2 linked regions of the Spirosoma rhododendri genome follow. The protein of the gene in region 1 binds, or shares a complex with, the protein of each later gene. Links are inferred from orthologs where the notes say so. Each region holds a gene or a part of one and is shown on either strand. Other genes may lie near its edges.

Region 1 (9,139 bases):
CAGTTTCCGAACGGCGGGGAATATACAATGTATCTCCGCCTTTGAGCAGCAAGTTACTCTCGGCCGTACTGTCGTTCAGAATCGTTTGCAGGTCGTTGCCGATGATCTCGCCCTTACGAATATACTGCGCTCCCGACAGATAGGCTTCGGGTCTGAGACCACCCGCCCGCCGAATCAGGTCGGAGATGCGCTCGCGCCGGGTAACGATGGCGTAATTACCTGGCTGCATAATTTCTCCATAGACATTGACCTGTCGCTGTGCTTCATAGTTAGCCGACGTTCTGACGTAGACAATATCGAAGGGTTCCAACTTGAAGCCGTAAGCAGGACTACCCGGCACAATCCGCAAATTCGGGTCAATGGCAAACTGGTACTTTTCCAGATTGGTCGTTCGGATACCCGCCGAATCGCTGCGGATGCGCCGGGCCACTTCGATCAGATTAGGTTTGGCTCCTTCCTGAAAGCCGCCAGCCTGGGCGATCAGATCACCTATGCCCATATTATTGATAAAATCGATCGTATCCGGCTTGTTGATTGCCCCTTCTATAGTAACGTAATACCGCTCGCGCAGGTCACGGATCGACAGGATAGTGATGCTATCCTGCCGGAGCAGAGGCACATCGTTTTCTTCACCGCGCATCAGCTTACCCAGATCAAACGAAATACTTTCGACGTCCATATCCGGCCGTTCGCGGATGATAATGGCGCGATTCATAAACGCATCTTTCTGAAGACCATCGGCCCGACGGATGAGTTGCTTAACCGTTTCCAGGCCGGGTTCGAGAGCATAATCGCCCGGACGCATGACAGCACCGGCAATCTGAACCCGGTTTTCGTAACGGTTAAGAATCCGCCCGACGATGTACCGATCACCGGGTTTTGGAACGAACTGCCCAATCTCTTCTTCAGAAATAGTGGTGATCCGCCGTTCGCGCGACGTGTTCCGACGCAACGTGATCGACGCCCGATAGGCTTCATCGGAAAAGCCACCTGCGAAGCCAAGTACAGTTTTCAGCGTCTCGCCGGGCAGCACCTCGAAAATAGCCGGACGCCGGACTTCACCCGTCATCGTGACGTGGGTATCATAATCAGCTACCCGGATCACGTCCTGATCCTGCAACCGAACGTTATCGCGCTGATCGGCGCGCAGGATAAAATCGTAGAGGTCGATCGTACGTACCACCCGATTACCACGGATGACGTTTATCTTACGGAAGGAGCCTGTTTCAGGATTCGGTCCACCCGCAAGGTACAGCGCGTTAAACGCCGATCCCAGTGAAGAGATCGTATAGGTACCCGGTCGAACGACTTCGCCTACAATAGTCACGCGGATACTACGAATATTGGTCAGAGCGACGTTGGCGGTAGTTCCGCTACCCGGTACACCCAACCCCTGATACCCTGCTTTCCGCAGCCGGGCAATGATTCGTTGCTCAGCCTGCTCAATGCTCAGTCCAGCAACGTAAATTGGGGTAATGTTCGGTACTTTAACGGTTCCCTCGGGTGATACTTTTAACTGAAAATTATCAGATGCAGCACCGGCAATGTCGATACTGATTTCATCGTCGGGGCCAACAACGTAATTCCGGGGAGTGGCAATACGGAGGTTTGGCTCGAACGAAAGGCTGGCATTCTCGAAAAGCGATGCCCCGAACACCTTCAATCGCTTCGTGGTATCGCGCTGACGGTTTGTGTCCAGCGAATCGTAGCGCTGCGACAGATCGCCGGGTAATGTCCGACCGGTAGTAGTTCCCGACTGCGTATTGCCAGTAATACCCGTCTGACTGGTGGGGCGACTTCCCTGTGAACGGATGGTGTTTATTCGCTTGCGCATCTTGGCAATGTCGTCGAGCGTGTAGCCCTGCGACATGGCCGCCTGCTCAATCTGAAACTCATTAAGTCCACTCGATTGCGCCCGCCGATAGAACTCAGCAACCTGTTCGTCACTTAGTTGATCGACGCGTGATGGCGTTTTCTGTTGTGCGTATACGTCCGTAACCGCAACAAGCACGAAACAGGTAGTCGCAACACGCAGATACTGGACAAAAAGTGTAAAGAATGACAATTTGTCGGTAGTAAACATGAATGGTGGCCCTTGGGCCTAAAATTGATTTACAAAAGTAATGGATTACACCCGAAACGTGCTAGCCCGTGGATAAGGTATGCCGGTGCAACCCGTGGTTTTGCGGTAGTACGGGCTTTATCCACTACTTTTGTGCCAAAATTAATTGACTATCAGACACGGTCAGGAACTCTTTTTTGCCGTTCTGAACGTTATAATGTGTGCGGTTATGCCGTGCCGACAACTGACTTTTTGACTAACGACTCAAATTAAATGATCAACCTGATCGCTAAATTCTTTGGTACCAAGTCGCAGCGGGACATCAAAGAACTACTTCCTTACGTCGAGAAGGTCAACGCCGAATTTGTCCGGCTGAAAGACATTTCCAACGACGAACTGCGCCAGGCATCAGCTGAGCTGAAAGCGCAGATTGCCGACGAATTGGCGGGCATCGATAACCAGCTCGCTGACCTGAACGAACAGGCATCCCATCCCGACGTTGACGTCAATGAGAAGGAGCGGCTGTTCAACCAGATCGACAAACTCGAAGCGGATCGGAACACTGAACTCGAACGGGTATTGCTCGACATTCTGCCTCGCGCATTCGCGGTGGTGAAGGAAACCGCCCGGCGTTACTCAACCAATGAGCAGCTGACCGTGACGGCCAACGACTTCGACCGGGAGATTGCTACCCGCAAGAAAAACGTCGTGATCGACGGTGGGCTGGCACACTGGGCCAATCAGTGGGATGCTGCCGGTACGCCCATCAAATGGGACATGGTTCACTACGACGTACAGATCATCGGTGGCGTCGTGCTGCACCAGGGCAAAATTGCCGAGATGGCAACAGGTGAGGGTAAAACGCTGGTCGCTACGTTTCCGGCGTTTCTGAACGGTCTGGCCGGGCGTGGCGTCCATATCGTGACGGTCAACGATTATCTCGCTAAACGTGACTCGGAGTGGATGGCTCCGCTGTTCGAGTTTCACGGCATGCGCGTCGACTGTATCGACAAGCACCAGCCCAACTCACCCCAGCGGAAGCAGGCTTACCTCGCCGACATTACCTACGGTACCAACAACGAATTCGGTTTCGACTATCTGCGCGACAACATGGCTCGCGAAACGGGCGAATTGGTGCAGCGCAAGCACCATTACGCCATGGTCGATGAGGTCGACTCGGTACTGATCGACGATGCCCGGACCCCCCTTATCATCAGTGGCCCGGTGCCACGTGGCGATGAGCAGGATTATATCGAACTGAAGCCGCGCGTGGCTCGGGTAGTGGAAGCACAGCGCAAACTGGTGTACGATTACCTCAACGACGCCAAGAAAAAGATTGCGGCTGGTGATGAAAAAGAAGGCGGCTTGTCGCTGTTCCGGGCCTACCGGGGTCTGCCCAAGCACAAGCCGCTGATTAAATACCTCAGCGAAACGGGTAACAAGGCCCTATTACAAAAAACGGAGTCGATCTATCTGGCCGAGAACCAAAAGTTGATGCCCGAAGCTGATGCACCCCTGTACTTCACGATCGACGAGCGGAACAACAGCATCGATCTGACCGAGAAAGGAATTGACTACATCACGGGCTCGGGTGAAGATCCGAACTTCTTTATTCTGCCCGACCTGTCGATTGACCTGAACGTCATCGACAAGAGTGGTGAACTTACCGAGCCGGAGAAAATTCTGCACAAAGAAGGGGTAGTGCGCGATTACGCCGTTAAAACGCAGCGTATCAACACGGTCAACCAGCTTCTGAAAGCGTATTGTTTGTTTGAACGTGATACCGAATACGTCATCATGGACGGTAAGGTAAAAATCGTCGATGAGCAAACGGGCCGGATCATGGAAGGTCGCCGGTGGTCAGACGGGCTGCACCAGGCCGTTGAAGCCAAAGAAAACGTTAAGGTTGAAGACGCAACGCAGACCTACGCGACGGTAACGCTCCAGAACTATTTCCGGATGTACCACAAGCGTGCGGGTATGACCGGTACGGCTGAGACGGAAGCATCGGAGTTCTGGCAGATTTACAAGATGGACGTGGTTGTTATCCCGACCAATCGCTCGATCAGCCGCCAGGATGAAGAGGACAAAGTGTACCGCTCGGTGCGCGAGAAGTACAACGCCGTTGTCGACGAGATAACCACCCTGGTCGAAAAAGGCCGTCCGGTACTGGTCGGTACAACGTCAGTCGAGAACTCCGAACTGCTGAGCCGACTGCTGACCCTTCGTAAGGTGCAACACCAGGTACTCAACGCCAAGTACCACCAGCGCGAAGCCGAGATCGTTTCGTCGGCGGGTCAGCCGGGAACGGTAACGATCGCGACAAACATGGCTGGCCGTGGTACCGACATCAAGCTGACTCCCGAATCGAAAGCAGCGGGTGGTCTGGCGATCATCGGCACCGAGCGGCACGAGTCGCGCCGGGTCGACCGGCAGTTGCGTGGTCGGGCTGGTCGTCAGGGTGACCCCGGTACGTCGCAGTTCTTTGTCTCGTTGGAAGATAGCCTGATGCGTTTGTTCGGTTCCGACCGGATTGCGAAAGTTATGGACCGGATGGGTCTGGAAGAAGGCGAGGTCATTCAGCACTCGATGATTACTAAATCAATCGAACGGGCGCAGAAGAAAGTCGAAGAAAACAACTTCGGCATTCGGAAGCGGCTGCTGGAATACGACGACGTGATGAACTACCAGCGTGAAGCGATCTACAAACGTAGGCGAAACGCGCTGTTCGGCGATCGCCTGCCGCTCGACATCGCCAATACGATGTATGACGTGGTGGAAGAAACCGTCATTAACGCCGAAGGCAACATCGACGAAATCAACCTGCAACTGCTGACGACGCTAGGGCTGGAGTCGCAACTGACCGAAAGCGAGTTTAACCGGATGAAAAAGCCGGACGTCGTCCGCCATCTATACAACCAGGCTGAAGCGCAGTATGCGGAGAAAAACCAGGCCATTGCCGACAAAGCGCTGCCCGTACTGACGCAGGTACTGGACGAGCAGGGACACATGATCCGCAATATCGTGGTGCCCTTTACAGACGGCATGCACGAGTTACAAATCGTGGCCGATCTGCGCAAAGCCGTCGAGGGTGGCGGACGCGATCTGGTGATGGAGATGGAAAAAGCCGTGACGCTGTCGGTGATCGACCAGGAATGGAAAGAGCACCTGCGCGAAATGGATGACTTGAAGCAGTCGGTACAAAACGCCGTATTCGAGCAGAAAGACCCCCTGCTGGTTTACAAGTTTGAGTCGGTCGAGCTGTTCAAACGCTTCCTGAACAAGGTTAACTTCGATACGATCAGCTTCCTGACCAAAGCCGATATTCCGGCGCAGCAGGAAGCCGAGATCCACGAAGAAATTCGGCAGGCGCCGACCAATCAGCGTCCGGCACCGCAGCCAGAACTACACACAAATCAGGAGGATTTCGAAGACGATCACCTCGCGACGGGCCCCGAAGAATATGCCCGGCGGATGGCGGAGAACAACGCAATGGGAGCTGGTGCTCCACCAATGCCTCCGCAGGTACCCACCCGCGTGATGAAAGTCGACCGGAACGCCCGCGTCAGCGTGCAGTATGCCGATGGGTCGGTGAAGCGCGACGTGAAGTTCAAAACGGTTGAAAACGATGTCGTCAGCGGTAAGGCAATGCTGATCGAGTAGCGGCTAAAGCCCTTGTAAAAATGCCCATCGGATGGTAAATTCGATGGGCATTTTTTGGTTAATGGCCCCGCTACGATGCTCTCCTTACTTTCGTTTTTCTGGCTGTTCATCGAGTTATTTTCTGCCAATGCTGTCGATCCAATCCGGCTTCAGCCTGCGCAGCTACCCTTTACACCAACCGGTTTCTATATCAGCACCGTTACGGATCAGCGCACCGAACGCGGCCCAGCCATCCGGCTCGTCGTGGCCCCCGATCAGTCGGCGCAGGCGGTTGATCTGGCGGGCGGCCTGACGGGGGGTATCCGTGAATTCGTTAATAGATCGCTCCGAAACGACCAGAAACTACGCCCGATTGCGATGCGGCTGGTGCAGTTCAAACTCACTGAGACATCATCGGGTAATCGTGTATCGGGACAGTTTGCCGCGACGATCGCCTTTGATCTGATCGGTAAGAACGACGACGATTCCGAAATTAGCACCCGACTAACGACCTACCGGGGCGGTGCCAGCTACACGCGGCCAATGGGGCAGACGGCGGTCGTAGAACAGACAATCCGGCAATCGCTGACGGCATCGCTACGGAGCCTGAACGAATACATGAAGCGGGAAATCGACCGCAACGAAAAACTAGCGACTACCCTGCGCGTCGAGTTTGCCGACGATGCGCGCAGCACCGACGACGATACGGTACACTACAACCCCGACCGGCCGCTCAGCTGGGCTGACTTTCAGGCCCGGCCCCGCTCGGGCAGTCATTATGCCGCCGAGGTGTTTACCAGTTTTGCCTACGAAGGCCGCAGCACCGTCGAACATGGCACTATTACTGCTCATCTGCTGGTGAAGGCATATATGCTGAAGCACTCGTCGTGGGTGCGGGATGTAGCCCTGAATGCGTATTCGCTCAACCACGAGCAGCGGCATTTCGACATCGCCAAGCTGATTGCCGAACGGTTCAAGCGCAAGCTGACGCCCGAAACACTGACGCTGGCGGATTACAACAGCGAGATTCAGTACCAGTTTATCGAATCGTTTCGCGACATGAATAAGCTACAGGAGCAGTACGACCGCGAAACGCAGCACGGCATCAATCAGGCGGCACAGGCGTTCTGGAACCAGAAAATCGACGCCGAACTGCGTAGCTATGGCCTTGCCCGCTAAGCCGACGCCCTTTGTTCAATGAAGAAAACGCGTATTCTGCACGTCAGCACCGCCCACCCCCCCACCGATCCCCGGCTGATAAACCGGGTGATACCGAGTCTGACCGCCGATTACGACCTGATTGCCCTGCTTCCTGCCGTACCGAAAACAGAGGGGCCTGCCAATGCCCGAACAATCTGGCTTCCTTACTCCCAGCGCTTGCCAGTTCGGTTACTTCTGGCTCATCCGCTGGTGCTGTACTACGCCCTTCGGCTGCGCCCGTCGCTGCTCCATATTTACGACCCCGAACTCCTGCCGGTATCCCGGCTGATTCAGTGGCTGCTGGGCATTCCGGTGATGTACGAAGTGCATGAGAATCTGTACCGGAAACTGGATCAGAAACGGCGATTGCAGGGTAACTGGCTGGTGCAACAGTTTCTCCGTTTCGACGCGATGGCGCAACGGCATTTCCACCTCATCTTCACCGAACACGGCTACCTCGACACCTACAAGAACATGCGCCATCCCTCGGTGGTCGTTTACAATTACCCCGAACTAGCATTTCTGGACACGTTTCGACGTCCTTATATGCCCAATCCGGTAGCTCCTGAATTTTTTTACATCGGCCTGATCAGCTTCGAGCGGGCGTTCGACACGCTGGTAGCTGCACTGGCCCGGTTGAAAAATCAGGTTTCCTCATTCACGGTGCATCTGTTTGGTCGACAAACGTTTAGTGATGATGCCATGACACAGCTTCCCGGCTTCGATGCGGTACACGATAACTTGCGGTTTTACGGCTACACCCGGCAGGCAGACGCGTTGCCTACGGCGGCCCACGCAACAGCGGGGCTGGCGCTACTCAAACCAGTCGGCGATTACCCTGAATCCTATCCAACAAAGCTTTTCGAATACATGGCACTGGGACTACCGGTCATCACTGCCAATTTTCCGCTGTATCGGGCAATTGTCGACAAACATCGGTGCGGTTTATGTGTGGATGCAACGGATGCCAACCAGATCGCTCAGGCGTTGCAGTATCTGATCAAGCACCCCGATGATGCCCGATTAATGGGCGAACGGGGTCGACGGGCAGTGGAACTTGAGTACAACTGGGAAAGCGAAGCGCAAAAGCTGCGCGCGTTTTACAGGACAGTTTTACAACCGCATCGACCCAACAAAGTATAATTTTTTGACGTTAAATTATAGCAATGAGAACATAGTATGGTATTGTTCTAATGAGCAATACCATACTTTCCCGGAAGGATTTAACTTTCGGACTCAAAACCCAACGGGTTGCTATTGCTTTACCTATTTTGGCTAGAATGTACATTCACGCAGTCAGTCATTATCTGCCCTCGCAGGTAATCAGTAACGAACACTTCACCGAACTCAACGGACTCTCCAGCGAGTGGATTATTGAACGAACTGGTATCGAAGAACGCCGGAAAGCCGCTCCGGGCGAGAACACAAATACCATGACGCTCGACGTTGTTCGGGCGTTGCAGGCAAAAACCGATCTCTCTACGGTTGATCTGATCGTAGGCGCTACGTACACCCCCTACGACACGATCGTTTCACTGGCCCACGAAGCGCAGCATGAACTCGGCATCGCCGATATTCCGGTTGTGTCGATATCAACGGCCTGTTCATCGTTTATCAACGCGGTCGAAGTTGTTGAAGGGTACTTTGCTCTCAACAAAGCAACGCGGGCACTGGTCATCGTCAGCGAGCACAACACGGCCTACAACAATGATAAAGACACTGTCTCGGGCCACCTCTGGGGTGACGGTGCAGCGGCCATGCTGGTTACGAAGGAGCGGCAAAGCGACAGCGACTTCGAAATCAAAGCCCTGTTGACGGGCGGAGCCGCTCATACCGCCAAAGCGACAACCGCTGTTGTGATGAAACCTATCGACGGCGGTGTGGTAATGCCATTCGGCCGTGATGTCTTCATCAACGCCTGTCAGTACATGCCAAAAGCCAGCTTACAGGTACTGGAGCGGTGCGGCCTGACGCTGGAGGATGTCGATTATGTGCTGCCCCACCAGGCAAACCTGCGCATCTCCCGCAACGTAATGAACACACTCAACCTGCCGGAAGAAAAGCTGATTTCCAACATTCAGCGGTACGGCAACACGGGTTGTGCGGGCTGCGGCATCGCCCTGTCGGAGCAGTGGGACACGTTTAAAAAAGGCGAACATATTGTCATCACGGTCTTTGGTGGGGGATACTCCTACGGGGCCATGCTGATCGAAGCGTAACATACAGTCGGTACAC
Region 2 (2,950 bases), 170 kb from region 1 along the record:
TGCCATCATTTCCTGAGTATCAACCATGAGACTCGTGTTGGCTGTCACCGATTCGATGTACTCGAACGTGGTTAGTATTTCCGCTTTGCCTTTCCGAACCGCAACTGTGTGTTCAAAATGCGCCGAAGGTTTCCGATCGACGGTCCGAATTGTCCACCCGTCACGTTCCTGAATGATGCCTTTCTTACCAAAGTTGACCATCGGCTCAATGGCCAGAATCATACCTTCGTGCAGCTTAGGTCCTTGTCCCCTCTTACCATAGTTAGGCACTTCCGGTGCTTCGTGCAAGTTTTGACCTACACCATGACCGACAAGCTCGCGGACAACTGAATACCCAAATTTCTCAGCGTAAGTCTGCACAGCGTAGCCAATGTCGCCGACTCGGTTCCCCTCTATCGCTTTTTCTATACCAGCGTACAGGGATTCTTTTGTTCGGGAAAGCAGCCGTCGCGTTGCAGCAGAAACGTTTCCTACCGGATAAGTGTAAGCACTATCACTGTGAAAACCGTTCAGTTTTACTCCGCCGTCAATCGTGATAATATCCCCGTCCTTCAGTTCGTAGCGACCAGGAATACCGTGCACAACAACATCGTTTACCGATATACACAGCGAAGCCGGAAATTTATTGTACCCGAGGAACGATGGCGAGCCGCCGTTATCCTTAATGAACGTTTCGGCAACCTTGTCAAGTTCCTTGGTCGTCACACCTGGCCGAATGAGCTTGGCTACTTCGGCATGTGCTTTTCCCAAGACTCGAGCGCTGATTTTTATCAGTTCGATTTCCTCATCGGTTCTGATATAAATCACTTTATCTTTTTTGTCCGAACCGGCCATAATTCATCAGGCGACAGCAGCCGTCTCATTAGCACGTCCCTGTACACGACCAGACTTCATCAGCCCTTCGTAACGACGCATAAGCAAATAACTCTCTACCTGTTGCAGCGTGTCGAGCACTACACCCACCATGATCAGCAGCGATGTACCACCGAAAAACTGAGCAAAGCCACTCGTCATACCAAGCAAGTTGGCAATCGCTGGTAGGATGGCTACAATAGCCAGCATGATAGCGCCGGGCAACGTAATCCGATCGAGTACCGTACCAATGTATTCCGATGTTTGAAAACCAGGCTTTACACCGGGAATGAAACCACCGCTACGCTTCATGTCATCAGCGATCTGCGTCGGGTTGACTGAGATAGCTGTGTAGAAGAACGTGAACACAATGATTAGTACTGCGAACAGAATGTTATACTGCCACGACGTGTAGCTGCTGAATGCATTCTGAACACCGGCAGCGAAGTCGCTCTTTTCCGCGAAAAGCTGGGCCACGTATCCGGGAATAAACATCAGCGCCTGCGCAAAGATGATCGGCATTACACCAGCCGCGTTTAGCTTCAACGGCAGGTATTGACGTTGTCCACCCACGACTTTATTTCCAATCACCTGCTTCGCATACTGAATCGGAATCCGGCGAACGGCCTGTGTCAGAACAACGGCACCCATGATAACAAAATACAGGGCGACCATTTCCAGCACAAAAATCAGCAGACCGGCCGTGCCGCGCGACTGTTGCTCACCAATTATGGCACCTGGAAGTCGGGACACGATACCGATCATGATGATCATCGAAATACCATTGCCGATGCCCTTATCGGTGATCCGCTCACCCAACCACATACAAAAGATTGTACCTGACGTCAGAATGAACAGCGACGAAATGGTGAACAAGCCACGATCGATAAACAGCGCATCCTGAGGAATTGTCGTCCGCACGTACGTCAGTGCCTGTACCGCAGTGACTACAATTGTCAGCACCCGGGTTATCTGATTCAACCGCTTGCGCCCCGACTCTCCTTCCTTCTGCATCTTCTGGAAGTATGGCAGTGCCAGCGTTAGCAGCTGAATAGCAATTGACGCCGAGATGTACGGCATAATGCCGAGTGCGAAAATCGACGCTTTACTGAATGCTCCGCCCAGGAATGTATCAAGCAGACCAAGCAGCCCTTGCGGATTCAGGTTTAGTTTGCTAGGGTCGACACCAGGCAGAACAATAGCAGAACCGAGACGAAACGCCGTTATAAACAACAGCGTGTTGAGGATTCGACTCCGCAACTCGTCAATTGCAAAAATATTCTTAAACGTACTGATCAGTCGGTTCATACGATTCAACGGCTTATGCCGCCCTCACAACTAGTTCGCGGCTTCCTCTTTAGCTTCTTTAACAGGTACCACTACCTTGCCGCCCGCTTTCTCAATAGCGTCTTTTGCGCTGGCTGAGAAGGCATGTGCGTGAATTTCTACAGCTGACGTGATCTCGCCACGGCTAAGAATCTTCACAAGGTCGTTCTTTGCTACCAGACCGTGCTCCATCAGGAAGTTCAGGTCTACTACGGTAGCATTTGTTTCACTAACTAGCGTCTGGATCGAATCCAGGTTCAGAGGCTTGTACTCGACGCGGTTGATGTTCTTGAAGCCGAACTTCGGTACCCGACGCTGAAGTGGCATCTGACCGCCTTCAAAGTGGGTTTTACGGCTGTAACCTGAGCGCGACTGCGCTCCTTTGTGACCACGGGTAGACGTACCGCCCATCCCCGAGCCTTGTCCGCGTCCGACTCGCTTGCGCTCTTTGACGGAACCTTTTGCCGGTCTAAGGTTGCTTAGATTCATTGGAGTTGTTAATAAAAAAGATGATTCTTTTGGCTCTCGGTGCATCTACGCTTGGCGCGTACTGAACCTGCAAAACCAAAAGAATCGCAAAGGTACTTAAATTTCTTCAATCTTCACCAAGTGTTGTACCTTGGTGAGCGTGCCTTTTAGTGAATCATTCAACTCACGTTCAACACTCCGGTTGATTTTACCCAGGCCAAGCGACTTGATCGCGTTTTTCTGGGTCTGCGGCCGCTTGATCGTGCTGCTGACCTGCGTAATGCGTACTCGTGCCATGTCTTTG

What was found. Proteins that work in one complex are often made in the same cells at the same time.
Region 2: the proteins of secA (region 1) and secY are in contact, whole or in part, in a crystal structure (PDB 3DIN), measured with the Thermotoga maritima proteins. The link is inferred for Spirosoma rhododendri from one-to-one orthologs. Residues at the interface, in WP_004082002.1 of Thermotoga maritima: Glu261, Ala262, Arg263, Lys300, Ala301, Arg302, Thr303, Ile304, Ile305, Leu323, Tyr324, Asp325, Pro326, Val329, Ser330, Tyr333, Ile336, Lys340, Phe345, Val349, Glu363, Phe364, Tyr374, Ser375, Gly376, Gly377, Glu393, Ile395, Thr482, Ser483; in WP_004081795.1 of Thermotoga maritima: Glu108, Gly109, Glu110, Glu111, Ala236, Glu237, Arg238, Arg239, Ile240, Thr241, Ile242, Gln243, Tyr244, Ala245, Arg246, Arg247, Val248, Thr249, Gly250, Arg251, Arg252, Val253, Tyr254, Gly256, Ala257, Ser258, Thr259, Tyr260, Leu261, Pro262.

The regions. Positions count from the first base shown.
Region 1 is NZ_CP051677.1:1,915,179-1,924,317, reverse strand. Bases 1,945-5,925 are described here. They hold secA (preprotein translocase subunit SecA), read left to right. Parts: upstream 1,945-2,335; coding sequence 2,336-5,725; downstream 5,726-5,925. Other genes in these bases: HH216_RS07930 (DUF922 domain-containing protein), read left to right, coding at 5,801-5,925; HH216_RS07940 (SLBB domain-containing protein), read right to left, coding at 1,945-2,083. Also shown: more of HH216_RS07940, read right to left, coding at 1-1,944; more of HH216_RS07930, read left to right, coding at 5,926-6,883; HH216_RS07925 (glycosyltransferase), read left to right, coding at 6,902-8,047; HH216_RS07920 (3-oxoacyl-ACP synthase III family protein), read left to right, coding at 8,185-9,123. UniProt on the Escherichia coli protein: Required for protein export, interacts with the SecYEG preprotein conducting channel.
Region 2 is NZ_CP051677.1:2,091,476-2,094,425, reverse strand. It holds secY (preprotein translocase subunit SecY), read right to left. Parts: upstream 2,161-2,950; coding sequence 841-2,160; downstream 1-840. Other genes in the region: rpmD (50S ribosomal protein L30), read right to left, coding at 2,764-2,943; rplO (50S ribosomal protein L15), read right to left, coding at 2,191-2,667; map (type I methionyl aminopeptidase), read right to left, coding at 1-834. UniProt on the Escherichia coli protein: The central subunit of the protein translocation channel SecYEG. Consists of two halves formed by TMs 1-5 and 6-10.